4 regions of the Streptomyces sp. NPDC101194 genome follow, and region 3 is predicted to be linked to each of the others. Evidence: riboswitches for the same ligand, from Rfam matches in the RefSeq annotation. Region 3 holds a riboswitch; each other region holds the start of a gene.
What was found. A riboswitch is a leader RNA that binds a small molecule or an ion and turns the genes downstream of it on or off. The one in region 3 is predicted to bind cobalamin.
Positions count from the first base shown of each region.

Region 1: linked by a shared signal. The riboswitch ahead of ACIRP2_RS34890 (ABC transporter substrate-binding protein) and the one ahead of ACIRP2_RS34295 (prenyltransferase/squalene oxidase repeat-containing protein) in region 3 are both predicted to bind cobalamin.
Region 2: linked by a shared signal. The riboswitch ahead of ACIRP2_RS32335 (ABC transporter substrate-binding protein) and the one ahead of ACIRP2_RS34295 (prenyltransferase/squalene oxidase repeat-containing protein) in region 3 are both predicted to bind cobalamin.
Region 4: linked by a shared signal. The riboswitch ahead of ACIRP2_RS03555 (prenyltransferase/squalene oxidase repeat-containing protein) and the one ahead of ACIRP2_RS34295 (prenyltransferase/squalene oxidase repeat-containing protein) in region 3 are both predicted to bind cobalamin.

Region 1 is NZ_JBIWOS010000013.1:127,522-133,153, reverse strand. It holds gene ACIRP2_RS34895 (beta-ketoacyl-[acyl-carrier-protein] synthase family protein) at 1-786, shown strand, start outside; cobalamin riboswitch at 863-1,052, shown strand; gene ACIRP2_RS34890 (ABC transporter substrate-binding protein) at 1,143-2,153, shown strand; gene ACIRP2_RS34885 (FecCD family ABC transporter permease) at 2,150-3,241, shown strand; gene ACIRP2_RS34880 (ABC transporter ATP-binding protein) at 3,238-4,032, shown strand; gene ACIRP2_RS34875 (PRC and DUF2382 domain-containing protein) at 4,116-5,144, opposite strand.
Region 2 is NZ_JBIWOS010000011.1:163,216-168,847, reverse strand. It holds gene ACIRP2_RS32350 ((2Fe-2S)-binding protein) at 1-180, opposite strand, end outside; gene ACIRP2_RS32345 (ABC transporter ATP-binding protein) at 177-965, opposite strand; gene ACIRP2_RS32340 (FecCD family ABC transporter permease) at 962-2,017, opposite strand; gene ACIRP2_RS32335 (ABC transporter substrate-binding protein) at 2,014-3,000, opposite strand; cobalamin riboswitch at 3,039-3,191, opposite strand; gene ACIRP2_RS32330 (NmrA/HSCARG family protein) at 3,764-4,615, opposite strand; partial or broken gene ACIRP2_RS32325 (LLM class flavin-dependent oxidoreductase) at 5,071-5,232, shown strand.
Region 3 is NZ_JBIWOS010000013.1:403-6,034, forward strand. It holds gene ACIRP2_RS34290 (hypothetical protein) at 1-1,170, opposite strand, end outside; cobalamin riboswitch at 1,267-1,406, opposite strand; cobalamin riboswitch at 1,479-1,619, shown strand; gene ACIRP2_RS34295 (prenyltransferase/squalene oxidase repeat-containing protein) at 1,762-4,374, shown strand; gene ACIRP2_RS34300 (hypothetical protein) at 4,371-5,291, shown strand; gene ACIRP2_RS34305 (energy-coupling factor transporter transmembrane component T) at 5,296-5,632, shown strand, end outside.
Region 4 is NZ_JBIWOS010000001.1:803,812-809,443, forward strand. It holds gene ACIRP2_RS03540 (ATP-binding cassette domain-containing protein) at 1-1,313, opposite strand, end outside; gene ACIRP2_RS03545 (energy-coupling factor transporter transmembrane protein EcfT) at 1,310-2,485, opposite strand; gene ACIRP2_RS03550 (SCO2322 family protein) at 2,482-3,168, opposite strand; gene ACIRP2_RS03555 (prenyltransferase/squalene oxidase repeat-containing protein) at 3,165-4,439, opposite strand; cobalamin riboswitch at 4,547-4,682, opposite strand; gene ACIRP2_RS03560 (MBL fold metallo-hydrolase) at 4,859-5,632, opposite strand, start outside.

The sequences.
Region 1 (5,632 bases), 130 kb from region 3:
ATCCAGCTGCGGGCGACCGGTCCCAGCATGGCGCCGTGCACCGCCTGTTCGTCCGGCGTCACGGCCCTGTCCGTCGCCCGGGATCTGCTGGTCACCGGGCAGTGCGACATCGCGATCGCAGGAGCCACCGAGTCGATCGTCTATCCCGCCGCCATGGCCGGGTTCGCCCGGTCCGGAGCCGGGGCCCGGCGCGACGGCGACGCGACCGGGCTGTGCCGGCCCTTCGCCGCCGACCGGGCCGGGCTGGTCATGGGCGAGGGTGCCGCCGTCATGGTGCTGGAACGGGCGGACGACGCCCGTGCCCGGGGCACGGCACCGCGGGCGCTGGTCGCGGGCGCCGGGGCCACCACCGACGCCCACCATCCCATCAGTCCGCATCCGTCCGGCGTGGTGGCCCGGACGGCGGTGGAGATCGCGCTGCGCGACGCCGGGTGGGAGGCGGGAGACGTCGAGCACGTCAACGCACACGGCACGGCCACCCCGGCCAACGACGCCACCGAGGCCGCCCTCATCGCCGGGGTCTACCCGCACCGGCCGCCCGTCACCGCCCCGAAGGGCGTCCTGGGGCACTGCATGGGGGCGGCCGGAGCGATCGAGGCCGCACTGACCGTCCTGACGCTGCAACGCGGAATCGTGCCGCCGATCGCCAACCTGGACGCACCGGCACCCGAGTTCGACATCAACTGCGTCACCAGGTCCCCGCTGCGACAGCCCGTCCGGCGTGCCGTCAGCCACTCCTTCGGATTCGGCGGACACAACGCCGTGATCGCTCTTCAGCGCCCGTAGCACCAGGCAGGTGGTGCGACGGGAAACGGCCCGGCGTACCACCGGCCACACCGCCCGTGAGCTGCGCGGAGGCCCGTGATAGCTTGCCGGGGCCAGTCGAACTCCACGAAGGGGTCAGGGAATCCGGTGAGAATCCGGAACTGACGCGCAGCGGTGAGGGGGACGGGCGGGGCCACGGCCACTGGGAACACCCTCGGGTGTCCTGGGAAGGCGTCCCGTCCGCAGGAACCCGAGTCCGAAGACCTGCTGGCACCTGCGCCCGGTACCGGGCGCAGGACGCCGTGCAACGGGCTCCGCGTATGGGCCCAGAGACGCAGAGGGACTTTGTGCCGTCCATATCCGACCCCGTCCGCACCATGGCCGCGCTCGCGGCGGGACTCGTCCTGCTGACCGCCTGCGGGGGCGGAACAAGCGATTCCGTCGCGAAGCCCGGTTCCACCGACGGATACCCGGTGACGTTGAGGAACTGCGGACGCACCGTCACCGTCGAATCCGCACCGCGGCGCGCCGTGTCGGTCGACCAGGGATCGACGGAGATCCTGCTCTCCCTCGGCCTCGCCGACCGGCTGGCCGCCACCGCGACCTGGACCGACCCGGTGATGAAGGGGCTGGAGAAGGCCAATGCCGGGGTCCCGAGGATCGCGGACAACCGGCCGTCGTCGGAGAAGGTCCTCGACCAGGAGCCCGACTTCGTCAGCGCGTCGTTCGAGTCGACGCTCGCCAAGGGCGGCGTCGCCCCGCGCGAACAGTTCGAGGAACTCGGGGTCCCCACCTATGTCTCGCCCGCCGACTGCACCGGCAAGGACAACAGCGGCAGCGGCGACGGCGCCCGTACCGAGCCGCTGACCATGGACAGCGTCTACGACGAGGTGCGCGAACTGGCCAGGGTGTTCGGCGTGGCCGAGCGCGGCGACAGGCTCGTGGCGCAACTGCGGGCCCGGGTGAAGAAGGCGGCCGAGGGCGTCGACGCCTCCGACGCCACCATCCTCTACTGGTTCTCCGACTCCAAGGCCCCGTACCTGGCCGGCTGCTGCGGAGCACCCGGCATCATCACCCGGGAGCTCGGCGCCAAGAACGTCTTCGACGACACCCGGGACGAATGGCCCCAGATCAGCTGGGAGACCGTCGCCGACCGCAACCCCGACGTCCTGGTCATCGGTGACCTGACCCGTAAGGCACAGACCGCCGAGAGCGCCGCGAAGAAGATCGAATTCCTGGAGTCCAACCCCGTCACCAAGAACATGGACGCCGTCAGGCACCGGCGGTACGTCCTGCTGAGCGGCCAGGCCATGAACCCGTCCATCCGGACGGTCGAGGGCGTGGAACGCGTCGCCGCCGGGCTGCGCGCCTTCGGGCTCGCGGGATGACGGACACCGGACGCGCCGCGGCCCCGGACACGTCACGGACCTCCGCGACCGGCGTGGGCGGCGCGACGGGTCCGCGGAAGCTGCGCGGCGGAGTCCTGTGGGGCTGCGGCATCGCGCTGCTCGTGCTGTCCGTCGCGATCGCCGTCACCATCGGCCCCGCCCGTATCTCCGTCGCCGACGTCTGGTCCACGACGGCCTCCCACCTCGGCTGGGGCCGATCACGGCTCACGCCGATCCGGGACGGCATCGTCTGGAACCTGCGCATGCCGCGCACCCTGCTCGCCGCGGTGTGCGGCGCCGGGCTCGCGGTCTGCGGCACCGTCATGCAGTCCCTGCTCCGCAACCCGCTCGCCGACCCGTTCGTCCTCGGCGTCTCCTCCGGTGCGTCGACCGGCGCGGTCGTGGTCGTCGTCCTCGGCGTCGGCGGGGGAGCGGTGTCGATCTCGACAGGCGCGTTCATCGGCGCCCTGTGCTCGTTCGCCCTCGTCCTGCTGCTCAGCCACACCCTGGGCGGCACGACCGACCGGGTCGTCCTCTCCGGTGTCGCGGCCATGCAACTGTTCTCCGCGCTCACCTCCTTCGTCGTGATGACCTCCGCCGACGCCGAGCAGACCCGCGGGGTGTTGTTCTGGCTGCTGGGCTCGCTCGGCGGAGTCGGTTGGAGCGATGTGTGGGTCTGCTCCGCCGTTCTCGTCGTGACGCTGCTCATCTGCCTGGGACACGCCCGTACACTCGACGCCTTCGCGTTCGGCCAGGACGCCGCGGCCGCGCTGGGCGTCCATGTCGCGCGCACCCGGATCGTGCTGCTGTGCACGACCGCGCTGCTGACCGCCGCGCTGGTCAGCTCGGCCGGAGCCATCGGCTTCGTCGGCCTGGTGCTGCCGCACGCCGCCCGTGCGCTCGCGGGCTCCGGTCACCGGCGCTTGCTGCCGGTCACGGCCCTGGCCGGGGCCGTGTTCCTGGTCTGGGTCGACACCCTGGCCAGGACGGTCCTCGACCCGCAGGAGGTACCGGTCGGCGTCGTCACCGCCCTCATCGGTGTTCCCGCGTTCGTCCTGGTCCTGTACCGCACCAGGAGGATCGCATGACGAGCGGAGCCACGCCGGGGCTTCGGGCCGAGCGGGTCAGTCGGGAGGCGGGCGGCCGGCTCGTCCTCGACGGGGTCCACCTCGCCCCGCCGCCCGGCGCCACCGTCGGGCTGATCGGGCCGAACGGATCCGGCAAGTCGACTCTCCTGCGGGTGCTCGCCGGAGTCCTCGCCCCGGAGACGGGCGTGGTCACCCTCGACGGCCGACGGCTCGACGAGATCGGCCGCCGAACGGTGGCGCGAAGGATCGCCGTGGTCGACCAGCACGCCGTGACCCAGGTCGAGCTGAGCGTTCTGGACGTGGTGCGACTCGGCCGCATCCCGCACCGCAGGGCCTGGGCGGCGCCCGGCCGGGCGGACGACGAGGCCGTGCGCGAAGCCCTGGAGCGGACCGGTCTCGCCGACCGCTGCGGCCAGTCCTGGCACACCCTGTCCGGAGGCGAGCGGCAAAGGGTCCAGATCGCGCGCGCACTGGCTCAGCGACCGCGTGAACTGCTGCTCGACGAGCCGACGAACCACCTGGACATCCAGCACCAGCTGGAACTGATGTCGCTGATCGCCTCGTTGCCCCTCACCGGTGTGATCGCTCTGCACGACCTCAATCTGGCCGCGATGTTCTGCGACCGGATCGTCGTCATGAAGCAGGGGCGCGTGGTGGCCGCCGGAACCCCCTCGGAAGTGATCACCGAGGAACTCATCGCCGACGTCTACCGGGTCAGGGCACGGATCGCGCCGGACGGCCCCGACGGGCGGCCGTCGGTGCGCTTCGTGCCCGGGCGCCCCGAGCGCTGAGAGCGGGAGGACGGACCCCGGCACACACGGGTCCGCCCCTCACTCGCGGTTGTACCGCGGCGGCACGCCACGGTGTGCGGGGGTCAGCGGTGGCGTCCCCGGCCGAACTCGCCGCCCGCGTCCTTGCCACCGATGTCCTTGCCGCCGATGCCCTTGCTGTCCGCGTAGTCGATCTGCTCCTTGCGGAGTTCGGCGGAGATCTCCTTCTGCTCGGTCACCCTCTTGGTCTCCATGCGGACCCGTTCGACCGGCACCGTCTCCTTGCGCATCGTGGCACGCTCGGCATGCAGGGTGACCTCGACATCCTGCTCGCGGATGTCCGAACGCCCCGCCGCCGCCCTTTCGCCGGGCTGCAGGGGTTCACGGATCACCCGCACCTCTTCGTGCGTCACCGGCACCGTCCTGGTGACGTTCTCGGTGACGACGTACTTGTGCAGGCGGGCCCTGCCGCTCTCGTACTCCTCGGTGCCGACGAGCAGTTGCTCCTCGGAGCGGATCAGCTCCTCCTTGCCGCCCAGGTCTGCGGCGGACCGTTCGGAACCCGCCCCGGCGCCGACGAGCGGACGGGCCGCGCCGGCCGTCCCGGTGCCCGCGCCCACCGGACCGCCCGTCCGGGACGGAGTGCTCCGAGAGGTGCCCGCAGCGGTTGTCGGGGTTCCGGCCGCGGTAGGCCGCTCACTCCCGGTCGGGCGCCCGGTGCCTGCGGCTCCCGCCGCGCCCATGGCCGTGGTGCCGGTCCCGGACGTCGTCCTCCCGGTGTCCGCACGGTCGCTGAGCCTGGCGGCGGTGTTTCTCGCAAGGCCGTAGTGGCGGTAGAGCTCTTCCTCCTCCGCCACCGACAGATGCGCGTCCGCGTCCACCCGGGGGGCTTCCTTGACGCGGTCCTTCGGATGTGAGATGTGCAGGTCGGAGCCCACACGACGCGCCCCCGCAAGAGGCACGAAGCTCTCCTTCATGCCGAACAGGCCGGTCTTCACCGTGATCCAGTCCGGGCGGCCGGTGTTGTCGTCGACATACACCCGGCCCACACTGCCGATCTTCTCGCCCGCGTTGTCGTACACCGTCAGGCCGTCGAGCTCTCCGGAATCCGTGAAACCGTCAGCGGCTCCCATGACCGATTCCTCCTCGCCTGGGCGCGTCCTGTGGCTGGGTCCATCAGGGGAGGCGCGTCCGACTTCCATCGCGCCTCACCCGGATGGACGCTGCAACCTCCCCGCCTGCGGAGCCCGTCCCCCGCATGCTCGGCGGCTCGGCGCCGCCCGCCCGTCATGGTGGTGCGCCTACTGCTCCCGCGTTAGGCCAATCGGGTGAGATGTGACGGGTGTGCGCCGTGGTCCCCACGCGGCGGCCGGGGGTGTGTCGAGGTGCCGCACGTCTCCGGGCGACCGCGGACGGCCGACCCGATGCCGGGCCTCCGCGCGCCGTGCCGGCCGTGCCGCCGCACCACGGATCCGCGCCGTGCCGCCGCATGAGGGGACAGGGCGGGGACCCGTTCGCATGCCGAGATGCCCCGGCCGAGGCGACACCCCTTCCCGCCGACGGGCATCGCCCCTGGCCGATGGCACCACGTCCGCACCGCGCACCAGGATCGGGAGGCCAC
Region 2 (5,632 bases), on a different contig from region 3:
GTGGCCGCTGCCGGTGCGTTCGTGCTCCAGCAGACCGGACAGCTCCGTGCCCGCCGGATCGGCCAGTCGGTCGGCTGCCAGCCACCGTCCTGCTTCGCTCGCGGGCGGTTCGCCTTCGGTGACCTGCCAGCGCGGCCCGTGCGGCAAGGGCGTCCAGACGGAGGAGGTGGCGTCCCTCATGACAGCGGGAGGTAGACGACGTTGGGGGAGCCGGTGACCGGGTGGACGCCGATCCGGGATCGTATCCCGTAGACCTCGGCCAGCAGTTCCTCCGTCAGTACCGCGTGCGGGGAGCCGGACGCCACCAGTCGTCCGGCGCTGAGGACGAACAGCCGGTCGCAGTAGGAAGCGGCCAGGTTGAGGTCGTGCAGCACCAGCAGATTGGTGGTGCCCAGCGTCCTCACCAGGCCGAGGATCTCCAGCTGGTAGCGGATGTCCAGATGGTTCGTGGGTTCGTCGAGCGCCAGCAGCCCCGGCTCCTGGACCAGGGCGCGGGCGATCAGGGCCCGTTGCCGTTCCCCGCCGGACAGCTCTTCGAACCGCCGGTCCGCCAAGGGCGCCGCGCCGACGCGCCGGAGCGACTGGTCGATGCGGCGGGCGTCGTCGGCGTCGTCCTGCTCCCAGAACCGTTTGTGCGGGCTTCGGCCCATCGCCACGACCTGGCGTACGGTCAGGCCGAAGGTGCCGAAGCTGTCCTGCGGTACGACGGCGACGCGGCGGGCCCGTTCCTTCACGCCGAGGGCCGCGGCGTCCGCTCCGTCCAGCAGAACCCGACCCGCCGCGGGGCGCAGAGCGCCGTACACACAGCGCAGGAAAGTGGTTTTGCCGCTGCCGTTCGGCCCGACCAGGCCGACCGTCTCGCCGGGGGCGGCGTCCAGCGTGACCGCGTCGAGCAGGGTACGGCCGGCCACCTGGTAGCTGATCCCGTCGGCGGCGAGCGCTGTCGCGGACGGTGCCGGACTCATCCGGTGATCCCTTCGGTACGGCTGGAGCGGCGCAGCAGCCAGAGGAAGAACGGACCGCCGAGCAGGGCGGTGATCACCCCGGCGGGAATCTCTTCGGGGGCTGCCACGGTTCGGGCCAGCAGATCGGCCAGCAACAGGAAGACGGCCCCGCCGAGCGCGGTCACCGGCAGCAGTCCGCGGTGGGACGCGCCGACGATCAGCCGGGCGGCGTGCGGAATCATCAGGCCGACGAAGCCGATCGCCCCGCTGTACGCGACCAGCACGCCGATGATCAGCGAGACCAGCACGAAGACCCCGCCCCGGAAACGCCCGGGGTCCAGGCCGAGGCTGCGGGCCCCTTCCTCTCCGGTCAGCAGCAGATCCAGCGGGCGGGCCAGGCTGATCAGGAGCACGGCCCCGACGCCCAATATCGCTGCGGGCAGCGCCAGTTGGTCCCAGCGGGCGCCACCCAGGCCGCCCAGGGTCCAGAACAGGATCGCCCGCACATGCTCGGCCCGGGAGGACAGCACCAGGATCAGGCTGGTGAACGCGGACAGCACGTACTGGATCGCCACCCCGGCCAGGATCAGCCGGCCCGTCGTCATGGTGCCGCCGCGCCGGGCCATCGCGTAGACGGCGACCAGCGCGGCCATGGACCCGGCGAACGCGGCAATGGGCAGCGCCACGTCGGTGGCCGCTCCGGCGCCGACCCCCAGCACGACGACCACGGCGGCGCCCGCCGACGCCCCGGACGAGGCGCCCAGCAGAAACGGATCGGCCAACGGGTTGCGCACCAGCGCCTGGAGCACCGTGCCCGACAGGGCCAGCCCGGCGCCGACGACGGCCCCGAGCAGCACCCTGGGCAGCCGTACCTCCCACACGATCGTCGGGTACGCACCGGTGCGTTCACCGCCCAGGACCGTACTCAACACCTCGCCCGGCGGTATCCGTACCGGACCGAGCGCCAGACCGGCCACCGCCGCCGCGAGCAGCAGCACCGTGAGAACGCCGATCACGACGGGGGTCGAGCGGAGGACGGACTTCGGACCGGGGCGGGCGGACTCCGCGCTCACGGGGTGCCGGGGTGCAGCTGCCCGGCCAGGTCCTGCACGGCGTCGGCGACCCGGACACCGAGCACGGCCGAGGACAGCGGGAGTACCGCGAACCTCTTGTTCTTGATCGCCGGCACGTCCGCGAGTGCCGGATCGTTCAGCAGCCGCTTCTTCTTGGCCGCCACCGTGGTGCCGCCGTAGTCGTAGATCACGACCACCTCGGGCTTGCGCTTGATGACCTGCTCCCAGGACACGTCGCCGAAGGTGGCGTCGAGGTCCGTGAAGACGTTCCTGCCCCCGGCGAGCCGGACGATCTCGTTGCCGATGCCCCTGCCGCCCGCCGTGAAGGCGGAGCTGTCGCCGGAGTCGTACACGAACACCGAGGGACGTGAGGAGCCCTTGAGCCCTGCCTCGACCGCCGTGATCTTCTGTCGCTCCTCGGCGATCAGCTTCTCGCCGCGCTCCGGTACGCCGAAGGTCCTGGCGACTTGGGTGATCTCGGTGGCGAGCTGATCGATACCGACCTTGCCGCTGGTGCAGTTCTCGATGTTCAGCCGGGTGTTGATGCCGTCCTTCTGGAGCCCCGCCCGGTCCTGGCCCTTGGCCTTGTCGAAGGCGCTGTTGTACCCGCCGTAGACGAAGTCGGGGTTGGCGCCGAGCAGTACCTCCTTGGAGGGGTACTCCTTCGCCAGCACCTTGGCCCTGGCGTACGCGGACCGGTACTCCGGCAGGATGCTGTCGTCCAGGTAGGCCGTCCCGGCCAGCCGGTCCTGGAGCCCGAGGGCGAGCATGATCTCGGTGACGTGCTGGTTCATGGTGACGACGCGCTTCGGCGGGGCGTCGAAGGTCGTCTTCGTACCGCAGTTGGTGACCGTGTAGGGAAAACCGTCGGCGGCCGGTGCGGCCTCTGCCTCGCCCTCGCCTCCCGTGCCGGAGCCGCAGCCGGTGAGCGGCAGCAGAAGCAGTGGTATGAGCGCGAGTGGTACACGGCGGATCCGGGGCATGGCCGAGCCTTTCCGGGGGATGTCCTCGTCCCCTGGGTCGTACGAGAAGGCGGCGCGGCCAGTATCTGGCTTCCGGGCTGCTGCAGCCCGGTCACAGTGGCGGGACCGTACCGGATTCACACCGGTTTCCTGACATGCGTCGCCCGAGTTTTCGAAGCCCATTCTGTCAGACCGCGAATTCCGCCAGGGCCTGACCCTTGCACGGCCGGCGCCGGGCGGCCCCGGAGGCCGATGTACGCGGCGACCGACAGCATCCGATCAAGGTTCGGGCTGCTGTGGTGTCGGTGGTCAGGCGTCGCCCGCGTCTCTCGATATTCCCCCGCTACAGCCGTGTTTCCCGAGGCATTGACGCTCTGCCCGTCCACCACGGCGGCGGTCGGCCGTGCGCTACGGCCGTTGGCGCGGTGGGTGCGTCCCGCGACAGGTCGTGGGCCTGCTGAGTGGTGCCGTCGAGTCGGCATCAGGTCGGCCTGCGTCGTGGCCGAGTTCCCCGCTTGCCGACCTTCCGCCGTTGCGTGGACGCGGTGCTGATCCCCGACGCCGCTCGGACGGTGCGGCGTTCGAAGCGGCGTGTGAAGGCACGACAGGTGGGCTCGCGCACGCACCCGCGTGCGCCGCAGCAAGCCGACGGAGCCTCAGAAGACCCTCGAAGCAGCAGACTTCGGCCCCGGCTCCTTCTCCGTCGTGCCGGACTGAGATCCGGGGGGCGACGGGGCTCGCCGGGCGTGCTCGTGCGCGCGGCCCGGCGAGCCGGCCGGCCGGTTCAGCCGGCGGCGGTCCAGGCGTGCTGCGCCCAGTGGGCGAAGCCGGTCCAGGGGATCTCCGGATGGGCGGCGTGGAGGGCGGGGATGTCGACGCGGTAGCCGGGCCCGTTCAGGAACGTCCACATCGCGTGCATGTCCGGATTGCCGATGGCCGCGAGCGGTACGTACTCGTGGCGGACCTCGCGTCCCAGCGCCGCACCGAGCGCGGCCGCCATCTGCGTGGGCGTGGGCGCGTCGCCGGCGAGCTCGATGCGCTGCCCGACGTACCGAGCGGGGTCGAGCAGCACTTCCGCGGCGAACGCGCCGAGGTCCGGCCTGGCGAGTTGCTGCAACGGCCGGTCGGGCGGCAACGGCAGGTCGAGTACGCCGTCGAGGATGCGCCGCGCTCCGCCGAGCGCGTTGTCGAAGAAGTAGGTCGGTCCCAGGATCGTGTACGGAACGTCGCCCGCGATCAGTTCCGCCTCGATGCGCGCCTTGCTCTCGAAATGCGGTACCCCGCTGTCCTGGTCGGCCCCGGCGACCGAACTGAACACGAGATGCGCAACGCGCTCCCGTGCCGCGGCGGTGAGGATGGCCCGCCCCTGCTCCACCTCGGCCTCGATCCCGGCCTCGAAGGGCGTGGTGAACGCGAAGACACCGGCCGCCCCCTTCATGGCCGCGGCGAGCGAGCCGGGATCGCTCAAGGATCCCGCCACCACCTCGACACCCTTCTCGGCCAGTTGTCGTGCGGCGCTCCGGGAGGGGTCGCGTACCAGCGCCCTGATCCGGGTCCCGCGGGCCAGCAGCGCGTCGGTCACGGCCCTGCCCTGACCACCGGTCGCCGCAAGCACCAAGACCGGTTCGTCGACCATCGAAGAACTCCTTTCCGAGTAGCGGGGGCGGCGGATCGCCTGCCTGCCCGGCGTTCATCATCCCCGCCGGACGACGGCGCACGGTGCCGACAGGCGGGAGCAGGGCACTGGTGGACTCGAATCCGTGCACGCACAGTCACGACGCTCGTGCGATCGGCGCCTGGCGTTCCTCACCTCGCACGAGTACCGGAAAGAAAGAGAGATCCGTGTAGTTCGGCATTCTCATCCACGGTCGGGGACGTGACGCCCGATCCGACCACGGGCCGCACTCCGTCGGAACACGAACGCATCAAAGGGCTGTCCCGTCATCCCTGGTGGATCAGCGCGCGGCGTCGGATGCGGTGCATCGCAAGGCGGAGGGACGTCCGCATACTGGATGTATGCGGATGTTCCGACAACGCGGCGAGGTGCCGTAGCCGTCGTCGCGCGCCCGCCAGGGGTTACGGGACAGCCCTAAGGCGATGGTCGCCATCGCGCTCAAGGCGGAGGGCGTGGGCCTGGACGTCTTCGCGACCGGTGAGTACCACAACCTGCCGTTCGTGCCGTCGTCCCCGACGACGCTGCTCGGCTACGTCGCCGCCCGCACCGAGAGGCTGATCTGGCCGGCTCCAACATCTGCCGGTGCACCGGCTACGAGCCCATCCGACGCGCCATCACGCGCGCTGCCCGCGAGCAGCGGGAAGGAGCATCGTGAACGGTTGCGTCCGTTCCGGGGGCGCCGTGTGCCGGGTGATGTCCGGAGCCGGCGGACCGGCCGACGGCGAACCGGACATGGGAATCGATGTGGCCTCCGCAGAGGGCCCTTGGCCTGCAAAAGCAGGCAGGGAGCGCGGGGCGGGTCGAGGATGAACCGCACGAGGGGCCCTTCCGGTCGGTGGTGACCGTGATCGGTGCGTTCAACCACGCCGGTACACCTGTTCCGCGGACGCCAGGCCGCTGTCCCAGGCCCAGGCGGCGATGCCGACGCGGTTGCGTACGGTCAACTTGCGCTGGAGGCCGGCCACATGGGACTTGCCC
Region 3 (5,632 bases):
CGGCGTGAAGGACACCGAGCAGACCTTGAGGTTGCCCGCGCCGTCGTCGACGGTCAGCGCGAGCTTCGTGGCCGTCCCGGCGGTGAAGGTGGACTGGGCCACCCACTGCGGGGCTCCGGGGGTGACCGGGACGGGCGGGGCAGCGGTGAATCCGCCGCCTGCGACGGCGCGCAGGGCGTCGATGGAGGCGTAGGCGGTCGGCGCGGTGTCGGAGGGCTTGTACTTGAAGCCCCCCGCCGGGTTGTACTGGTTGGCTATCAGGAAGTCGATCGGCGTCTTGCCGCTGCCGGTGAGGAAGTCGCCGGTCTGGGGGTTGAAACCACAGGCGTTGAGGCCCGCGACGCCCCAGCCGTTGGAACTGGTGTTGACCCCGTAGAGGGAGTTGAACGCGCCGCTGGGGGAGACGAGGGTGCTCTTGAGGAAGTTCTTCGCCTGGACGACGTCGGCGTCGGTGTTCGAGACGCCGGAGACGCAGAGCGCGGCCATGGCGGCGCCGGTCATGTCGACGTCGCTCGTGGAATTCAGAACGGTGGGGTTGCCCTCGCCCTTCTGGTAGGTCCAGCCTCCGTCGACGTGCTGGTTGGCGCGGATGCGGGTGACCATGGAGTCGGTCAGCGCCTGCGGAACGCGGTTCGTGCCGCCCTGGGTCTTGGCGCCGCCCAGCGCGAGGGCGGCGAAGACGGTGCCGTTGAAGTTTCCGGACGGGCCGAAGTAGCCCGCCTCGGCCGTCTGCCAGTAGGAGTAGACGTGCGCGATGAGGTTGCGCGAGGCGGAGACGCGGGCCGGGTCGATACCGGCGGCGTAGGCGTTGAGGGTGCCGCGCTCGTAGTCGGTGGCCACCGGGGAGGCCTGCGGCCAGCCCGCCGTCGAGAGCAGGTTGCGGTAGACGGCGCGCGCGTTCTTCGTGGTGTCGCCGCCGGGGTAGACGTCCACCACGGCGGTTCCGGCGGCCGCGAAGGTGGTGAACGCCCACTCGTTGGACAGTCCGCTGCCCGCGTACGAACCGTCCGCGGCCTGAAGGGACTTGAGATAGGTCACACCATTGGTCTTGGACGTGGCGATCTGCGCGGGCGACGAGGTCGCGAAGGCCGGCAGCGCGGTGAGGGCGAGGGCTCCGAGCGCGGCGGGCACCGCGAGCGTGAGGCGGCGGGAGGTGCGGGGACGGGACATGGCCTGCTCCTGGAATGAGGGACGCCGACCTGACCGAGGCTCGTGCGGGCGGGCGGCCCGGAGCACAGTGGCGGCCGTCCGAACGCGTGGTACGGCTTGGGATTTGCATCACCAGATGGGCATTCGGGCTCGGTGACGGCCCCCTGCCGTCCCACACCGCTGCGCGTCAGCCCCGGATTCGCACCAGGTTCCCCCATGTGGCAGCCCAGGACGCTACCCGAGTGTTCAAGGGTCCGCCAGCTGTCGAGAGCGGTCTCGATCGAGCGGGACCTGAGCCTGTCATCTGAGACACAGACCACCTTGACGGTGTCTTTCTCCGCGTGGTCCACTCCGACTGATAAGCACTCAGCTCCAGGGGAAGCCGGTCGGAATCCGGCGCTGACCCGCAACCGTAGGCCCGGCACCGTCCCGGGCGAGTCGGAATGCCTGGGGCCAGGTTTTTGCAGCGAGAAACGCCGTCGCGGACTACGGCGTGGTTCGAAACGGCTTCCCCGCGGCCCTTCCCGCTGCGGGAGCTCTTTTGCCACGCGCTGGTCCGCCCGGCCGACACGAGGGGCCGTGGTGGGGACCGCACAGCAATCAAAGCAACGCATGGGGCACAAGGGACTGTTGTCGCTCACATCTGCGGCGCTGCTGACCTTCGCCGCGGGCGTGACCTTCGCGGGCGGGACGGCGCCCGCATCGGCCGATCCGATCGAGCAGTGCACAGCCACCAGCGGCGCCCTCGTCGCCGTGGACTTCGGCCCCTTCGGCGGCAAGGTGGAGAAGGGCTGCGACACCACCCCCACCACTGGCTACGAACTGCTGCAGACAGCCGGGTTCACCATGGAGGGCACCGTCCACGACGGCCCCGCCTTCATCTGCCGCATCGGCAAGGGCACCGGTACGCAGTACCCCACGCCCGACAAGGAGAGCTGCGTCCTCACGCCGCAGGCGACGGCCTACTGGTCGTACTGGACCGCCTCGCCCGGGCAGCGGAAGTGGTCCTACAGCCAGCAGGGGGCCATGGCCCGGCACCCGAAGCCCGGCGACGTGGAGGCCTGGGTCTACGGCGGCACCGACATCGCCGGCACGAAGGGCAAGCCGTCCTTCACTCCGGACGACGTTCGCGGTTTCACCACCCCCGACCCCACCGTTCCGACGTCTCCGCCCAAGGTTCCGGCCGGTCGGGTCGACGTGCCCGCGACCACCCGCTGGGTCACCGGCACGCTGACGGACGGCGAGCGCGTCGTCGACGAGGGCTCCACCACCCCGAACCACTTCCTCACCACAGAAGCGGTGTTCGCCCTCGCGGCGGCCGACCGCAAGAGCCCGGTGGCGAAGAAGATCGCCGACTTCCTCGCCACGCCCGTGCAGACCGACGCGTACGCCTACCCGGCCGGCAAGGACGGGATCCCCGACGCCACCGCCGCGGCCCGCCTCGCCCTCGTCGCCGAGGCCACCGGCAAGGATCCCCGCGCGTTCGGCGGGCACGACCTGCTCGGCGACCTCGTGAAGTATGCCTGCCCCCGCGACATCGGCGACGGCGAGACGATCAAGGGCTGCTTCACCAAGGGCGACTTCCGTACTACCGGCCAGGCCGACGCCCAGGCCATGGCCGTCATCGCCCTCGTCAACGCCGGTATGACGCCCCCGGCAGGTTCCGTGGCCCGGCTGACCGTCCTCCAGTGCGAGGACGGCGGGTTCACCAGTGTCCTCATCCGGCCCGGCAGCCCGGGATGTGAGAGCGAGGCGGGCGCCACCGGCCTGATCGCCCTGGCCCTTGAACGGGCCGGAGGCCACGAGGCGGTGCTCCAGAAGGCCCGTGGCTACCTCAAGAGGTCCCAGCTGGCGACCGGCGCCTGGCCCGCCGTCTACTACGAGACGACCGGCAACCCGGCAGCCACCGCCTGGGCCGCCCAGGCGCTGCGCGCCCTCGGTGACGAGGCGTTCGCGGACGCGGGAGTCTCCTGGCTCTCCCAGCGCCAGCTCCCGTCAGGCGGGTTCGGCTTCGCCGAGGACGACACGGATTCCCGCCTGTACCCCACGGCGACGGCCGCGCTCGCGGGCGCCGGCGGCGATCTCGCCGCCCTGACCGCCAAGCCGGTCGAACCGCCGACCCCGACCGACCCCCCGACCACACCGCCGGCCGGTGAGGGGCCCGACGCGAAGAAGGGTGTCGCGTACCTGACGGCCCCGTCCCGGCTGGTCCAGGGGCGGTTCTACGAGAGCCAGCCCGGCACCGGCTTCGCCGACTACGGCCTGACCATCGACGGCGCGTACGCCCTCGCCGCCACCGGCGAGGGCAACGCCGCCCTGCGCCGCATCGTCGACTTCATGGACAAGGGCGGCAAGGACGGGCAGAAGCGCGGGATCCACGAGTGGACCCTCGTCGGCACGAAGTACGCGAACGGCGGCTCCATCGGCAAGGCGGCCGTGCTCGCCGAGGCCGTGGGCCGCGACCCCCGGAACTTCGGCGGCCAGGACTTGATCGCCGCCCTCTCCGAGATCACCTGCCAGGCGAAGACCTCGACCCTGCAGGAATGCGCGGCCAAGGGCAACTACGCCTACGCCACCTCCGTCTTCAAGCAGTCCCTCGGCGTCATGGCCCAGCTCCGCGCCGGCGAGAAGACCGCCGCGGCCGAGCCTGCCGCCTACCTCAAGAGCCTGCAGACCCCCTCGGGCGCCTGGGTCAGCCTCATCGGCGAGCCCAGCGGCCCCGAAGTGGACTCCACCGCCATGGCCGCCATGACCGTGGACCTCCTCCCCGACGCAGACTCCCAGGCGGCGGTCGACAAGGCACTGGCCTGGCTCGCGACCCAGCAGAAGGAGGACGGCGGCTTCAACGTCGCCAAGGGCGGCCAGACCGGCTCCGACCTGCGCGCCTCCGCCCAGGCCGTCGGCGGCACCACCGGCATCTCCTTCGGCGTCCTGACCCGCGACCTGACCGGCACCACCCCTGAGCCGATCCCCAGCACGTCCGGAGGCACCTCGGGCGGCACGTCCGGCGGCAACGGCTCGCCCGTCATCGTGACGCCGGGCGAGAACGGCGGCGGCACCGGCTCTGCGGGCGGCTCTCGCTCCGGGTCGGCCGGTGGTCCGCTCGCCTCCACCGGAGCCCAGGTCGGCGCCCTCGCCGCCGCGGCTCTGGTCCTGACCCTCGGCGGCTGGAGCCTCACCCGCGCCGCGAAGCGCCGCCGCGTGACGCCGGGGAGCGAGGCATGAGCCACAACCGCTTTATGCGGGCGCTGGCGCGAACGGCCGCCGCGATGGGGCTGGCGGCGGCGGCGCTCGCCGCCACCGCGGCCCCGGCCGGGGCCGCGCCGCAGCCGATGGGCCAGTGCACCACCTCCTCGGGGGTCGTGCTCGCGGTGGACTTCAGCCACTGGGGCGGTCCCGTCTACCGCTCCTGTGGTACCACCCCGACCACCGGCTACGAGCTCCTCAACCAGGGCGGCTGGGCCACTACGGGTACGGGCCACGACGGCCCCGCCTTCATCTGCCGGATCGGCTACAGCGGCCACCAGGGCGGCAAGCAGTTCCCGACGCCGCAGCAGGACGACTGCGTCCTGACCCCGCCCGCCTCCGCCTACTGGTCGTACTGGCACGCCGACCCCGGGCAGAACACCTGGCAGTACAGCCAGCTCGGCGCCATGCTCTACAAGCCCAAGCCCGGCAGCGTCGACCTGTGGATCTTCGGTGGAACGAACATCGAGGGCACCGAGGGCAGGCCCACCGTCACCCCCGACCAGCTGCGCGCCAAGAACACCAAGCCCACCGGCGGACCCACACCCCAGGACACCCGCACCGCCAAGCCGCTCCCTCCGAACGTCAACACCGGGCCCAAGCCCGAGAACCCGCCCCCGGCCGCTCCGGCGACGACACCGCCGCCGAGCGCCACGGCCCCGGAGAGCCCCTCTCCCTCGGCGAGCCCCTCCGAGAGCATCACCCCGACCCCGTCGGCCAGTGCCCCCGCGGCAGCGGCGCCGGCCCCCAGCCCCCAGGTCGTCGAGGCGGCCCCCGCCGCGGACGCGAAGCACGACGTGGGCTCGTACCTGCCCGCCGTCGCCACCGGAGCGCTGGTGCTGCTGATCGGCGCCGCCGCCGTGTTCGCCGCCAAGCGCCGCCGCCGTACGGAGTAGCCGCGTGGCACCTGCCCTCCCCGCGGCACCGGTGAAGCCGCCCGCGTCCGGCCCGGCGCCGGACGCGGGCGGCCGCCGTCTGCCCCGCACCCTGCATCCGGTCGCCTGGTGGATCTGGGCTCTGGCCCTGGCCACCGCCGTCAGCCGCACCAACAACCCGCTGCTGCTCTTCCTCGTCCTTGCGGTCCTCGGCTACGTCATCACCATGCGCCGCACCGAGGCCCCCTGGGCCCGCGGCTTCAAGTACTACCTGTACCTGGCCCTCACCGTGGTCACCATCCGCGTTCTGTTCCGCGCGGTCTTCGCCACCGGCATCACCCCCCGCGACCACTTCCTGTTCT
Region 4 (5,632 bases), on a different contig from region 3:
ACCAGGGCCCGGCAACTGCCCGCCGCGGCGCCCGCGTCGGCGTCGGCCGCGGCGCACTCGGCGGCGACCGTGTCCGCGTACAGCAGATCGCGCGGCTCCTGCGGTACGAGCCCGACCCGGCGCACCATCTCGCGCGGCTGCGTGCGGTGCGGGGTCCGGCCGCCGACGAGGACGGTGCCGGTGGTGGGCTCGACCATCCCCACGAGCGCGGCCAGCAGGGTGGATTTGCCCGCACCGTTGCGGCCCATCAGGGCGACCGTCTCGCCGGCGGCGACGGTGAGCGTCACCCCGCGCAGCGCCTCGACGCGTCCACGCCGTACGCCGAGCCGCTCGACGCGGGCCGGGATGTCGCCCACGGGACCGGGAGCGGCGGTGGTGGTCCGGGCGCCGCGGCCCAGCAGCCGGGCGAGGGCACCGTGCCGCGCCGGTGCGGGGACGGCGGGCAGCGGGGCCACCGCGGTCCCGGCCGGTCCGGACGGCGCGGCGGGCGGCCGTGCCGACGCCAGCCGTTCGCGCAGACCGGCCGCGCGGCGCCGGGCGTCGCGGACCGAGAGCGGCAGCGGTTCCCAGCCCGCCAGCCGGCCCAGCGCGACGACCGGCGGGTGGACCGGGGAGACGGCCATGATCTCCGCGGGCGCGCCCATGACCGGTGCCGCGCCCGGTGACGGCAGCAGGACGACCTGGTCCGCGTACTGCACCACCCGCTCCAGCCGGTGCTCCGCCATCAGGACCGTCGTACCGAGGTCGTGCACCAGCCGCTGGAGCACGGCGAGGACCTCCTCGGCCGCCGCCGGGTCCAGCGCGGACGTCGGCTCGTCGAGGACCAGGACCTTCGGGTGCGGGGTGAGCACCGAGCCGATCGCGACCCGCTGCTGCTGGCCGCCGGAGAGCGTGGCGATCGGCCGGTCGCGCAGCCCGGCCAGACCCAGCAGGTCGAGGGTCTCCTCGACCCGCCGCCGCATCACGTCGGGGGCCAGACCCAGCGACTCCATCCCGTACGCCAGCTCGTCCTCGACCGTGTCGGTGACGAAGTGGGAGAGCGGGTCCTGACCCACCGTGCCGACCAGATCGGCGAGTTCGCGTGGTTTGTGGGTACGGGTGTCGCGCCCGTCGACCGTGACCCGGCCGCTCAGCGTGCCGCCGGTGAAGTGCGGCACCAGGCCGGAAACGGCGCCCAGCAGCGTCGACTTGCCGACCCCGGACGGGCCGACGAGCAGCACCAACTCGCCCTCCGGGACGGTCAGATCGACCCCGGACAGGGTGGGGCGCTCGGTGCCCTCGTAGCGCACCGAGACATGCTCGAACCGGATCACTGGCTCTCCTTGGAATGCGGGGCGCCCACCGGGGGCGGCACGGGCGCCACCACGGCGGGCAACAGCCCGATCAGCACCGCCGCCGCGGGCCACAGCGGAAGCACCGGCGCGGCCAGCGGTACGACGCCCGGCCGCAGCGCCTCCGCGTCGACACCGCCCGCCCAGACCATCGCCACGGCCACGGCGACCCCCGAACCCGCCACCAGCCAGGCCCGCACACCCCACCGGTCGGGCCGGTAGCGGGTGCGGACCGAGCGGGCCCCGCCGAGCCGCAGCCCGGCCATCGCGGCGACCAGCCCGGCGATCAGCAGCGGCAGTCCGTACACCGCGCCCTGCGCGGCCAGCAGCCCGTACGTGCCCGCGCACACTCCGAGCAGTCCGCCGAGCGTGAGGACGTTCGTGGTGTGCCGGACGGCGGGCGGGACCTGGGCCGTGCGCCCGTATCCGCGCGCGTCCATCGAGGCCGCCACCGCCACCGACCGCTCCAACGCACCCTCCAGGACCGGCAGTCCGATCTGGAGCACCGCCTTGACGCCACCGGTCGGACGGCCCCGCAGCCGCCGTGCGGTGCGCAGCCGCGCCACGTCGGCGACCATGTTCGGCGCGAACGTCATGGCGACGACGACGGCGACCCCCGCCTCGTACAGCGCACCCGGCAGCGACTTCAGCAGCCGGGCCGGGTTGGCGAGCGAGTTCGCCGCACCGAGGCAGATCAGCAGGGTCGCCAGCTTCGCCCCGTCGTACAGCGCGAAGACCAGTTGCTCGGCGGTGACCCGGCCGCCGATCCTGACGCCCTTCGCCCAGTCGGGCAGCGGCACCTCGGGGAGCGTGAACACCGGATGCGTCCCGGGGATCGGCGAACCGAGGAAGACCGAGAAGACCAGCCGCACACCGACGACGAACAACCCGATCTTGATGAACGCCCCGTACGAACGGGCCCACGGCGCGTCCGTGCGGCGCGCCGCGACCACATAGCCCGCGACCCCCACCAGCAGCCCGAGCAGCAGTGGATTGGTGGTCCGGGACGCGGCGGTGGCGAGACCGAGCGCCCACAGCCACCAGGCCCCGGCGGGCAGGGCGTTGCTCCGGGTCGCCCCGGGGGCGCGCAGCGGCCGGTGCGGCCGGACGGTGCCGGTGGCGCCGGTCACCGGGCCGCTGGTCGGGGCGGTCATCCGCGGCGGCGGCGGGCCTGCACGACTGCGGCGATGCCGAGGAGGAGAACGGCGCCGACGCCGACGAGCACCCCGGCGGACGGCCCGCCGCCGGAGCCGCCCGACCCGGCGGAGGCGGCGGCGGGGGCGGAGGCGCCCGGGGACGCCGCCGCGGAAGGTGTCGCGTGGCCGTCGCCCGAGACCTGTTCGCCGCAGCCCGAGCCCGGATAGCCGGAGATGGCGCAGAGCAGCGCGTCGCTGCTGTAACGCAGCGGTCCGGCCACCGAGGCGAGCGCCTCGGCGGTGCTCGCGTCCGGGGCGACCCGCGCGCACGCGGTACGCGGGGCGGGCGGCGTCTCGTCGGCCGGGGCGTCCGCCGCCGTACCCGGGTCGATGACCAGCGCGACCCGCTTGGTGCCGTCCTGGGCCGGGGTGTCCGCGCAGATCTTCGCGAAATCGGGGGAGCGGCGCGGCTTCGCCGAGTCCTGGGAGTCCTCGCTGACCGAGAACCGGAAGCCCTGCACCGTGCCGTCGTCCGGCCGGACCAGGGAGGGGCCCTGGGTGGCGTACGTCCAGCCGGTGCCGGAGCTCTCCCAGAACGACCAGTACCGGTAGCCGGCCGCCTGGGCCGTCCCCGCGCCGAGCACGGTCAGGACGGCAGCCAGGGCCACCAGCAGCGCGGTGGCCCTTCCCGCCCGCCTCACAGCTGCCGGTTCTTGCGCCGACCGCTGATCAGGAAGGCCGCGGCCGCGGCGACGACGAGGCCGATGCCGATGAACCACCACACGCCACCGATCACGTCGTCGCCGCTGTGCACCTGGTCCTTCTCCGTGGCCTCGTACCCGGTGTCGGCGGACGGGTCGGGCGTCGTGACGGCCGCGGGCGTGGGACCGGTCGCGTTCAGCCGGTCGACGAGGTCGACGCCGTTGAAGTCGCGCGCGTCGGAGCCGGTCGCGTGCGCGGCCAGGACCAGCTGCGCGTAGGCGGCGGGACCGTTCTGCTCGGCCCAGGGGCCGGAGTTCTTCTTCAGCCAGGCCACGGCCTTGGCGGCCTTGTCCTGGTGGCCCGCGGCGGACAGGGCGACGACCGCGTCCGCGGTGTTGCCGAAGTCGGGCTGCGGGGTGGTGTCGGTGGCGCCGGGCATCGGGGCCAGGTCGAGGTGGCCGCTCGTGGCGAGGGCGTTCGCGAGGTAGTGGGCGCCGTTCTGGGCGGCCTGCTCGGGCGTGGGATCGGACCCCGGGTGGCAGCTGGTCCCCTTGACCGCGGCGTTGTTCCCGACGGCCAGCGCCTTGCCCATCGTGCCGAGCACGGCGGCCGCGGTGGCGTCCGCGTTGGCGGCGAGCTTGCCGGCCTTGTCGGGCTGGTAGGCGAAGGCGCCGCCGTCCTTGCCGCCGCACGGGATCGCGAGCGCGAGCAGCGGGGAGTAGGGGGTCTTGCCGCCCGGTGTGGTGATGTCCGCGAGCCGCTGGCCCTGCCGGGCGAGGGCGCCGATCACCAGCGAGGTGGAGTTGGCGTCGCTGGGCGCGCCGGCGGTGTAGCCCCAGCCGCCGTCCTCGTTCTGTACGGACTTCAGCCAGCGGACCGAGTTGTTCACGGTGTCCCGGTGCCCGCCCACCTCGACGAACGCCTGGACGGCGGCCGCGGTGGCATTGGTGTCCAGCACCGTCTTCTCGGTGCAGGGCCGGGAGACGTCGGGCCGGTACGCGGCGTAGGCGCCGTTGCCGCACTGCTGGGCGATCAGCCAGTCCACCGACTCCGTGGCGGGCGTGACGCCCTCCAGCCGCTGGGCGAGGAAGGCCAGCGACTGCCGCCAGACACCGTCGTAGGTCGGGTCCTTCGTGCCGTACAGCCCGGACGGCAGGGCGACGGACGGTGAAGGGGAGGGGGACGGCGCCGCCACCGCGACCGGGGCAGCGGCCGCACAGAGCACGGTGGCGATGGCGGCGAGCGTTGCCGCGCTGCGGCGTACGGTCATGGCGGGCGGGGCCTCTCCTGCGGGGAACCGGGCACAGGCACGCTCAGGCACCAGGCTCCGGCTCCGTATACCTCGACGGTGCCGACCACCGGGGTTCCGGAGGTCGCGAGCCGGTCACGACCGGGGACAGGGCATTCCGACTCACCGTCTGCGACGACGGTTCACGGCTGCGTGGTCAGCGCCGGATTCGCACCGGCTTCCCCCTGAACGGGCATGATGACGACCCGCACACTCTACCGGGCGGGGTCGGACGGGTTCCGGGGCCGTCCGGGGCCCGTCCCCCACGGGACGGCCGGCGGCCCGGTGCGGCCCCCGGCGGGCGACGGTTCACCGCGCCTGCCGGAAGCCCGGCCCGTGCCGGAGCCCGAGCGCCCGGGAGAGGCCGGACGAGCCCCCCGCCCGACGGCCCGCCGCGCCCTTCACACCGCGATGTACGTCACCGGCTCGCTCCCCGCCACCGCCTCCGCGCGCCCCAGCCTGACCAGACGCCGCAGGTGAGCCTCGGCCTCCGAGACGGCGATGTTCCGCGAACCGTGCGAGATCTGCTCCCACGGCCGGTTCCACTCCATCCGCTCGGCCAGCTCCCACGGCGTGAGCGGTGCGGCCAGCAGCTTGAGCAGTCCGGTCAGCCGCTCCTCGTGATGGTCCAGGAGTTCCCGTACGCGCCCCGCGGCGTCCGTGAACGCGTACTGGTGGGCGGGCAGCACCTCCGCCACGCCGAGCCGGCCGATGTGCTCCAGCGAGCCGAGGTAGTCACCGATGGGGTCTCCCCCGGCGGCGGGGGCGGCGCCCTGCGCGGCGTCCGGGTCCTCGTACAGCCCGATGTGCGGGCTGATCCCCGGCAGCAGATGATCCCCCGAGAACAGGCGCCCCCGGCCCGGCAGATTCCCCGGATGCTCCTCCTCCAGATGCAGACAGACATGACCGGGCGTGTGCCCCGGAGTCCAGATCGCCCGCAGTCGGCGGCCCGCCAGGTCGAGGAGCTCACCCGGAACGATCTCCCGGTCCGGGAGCGCGGACCGCAGCCCCGGCAGCGTGCGCATCCGACCGCCCTCGACCGCGGCCCGCAGCGGCGCGAGATGCTCCTCGGGCGCACCGACCGCGGTGAGCTTCGTCAGGAGGTACGACAGCCAGGTGCCGGGCCGGGCCTCACGGGTGCGTCGCACGATCGCGGCGTCCGCCGCGTGCATGGC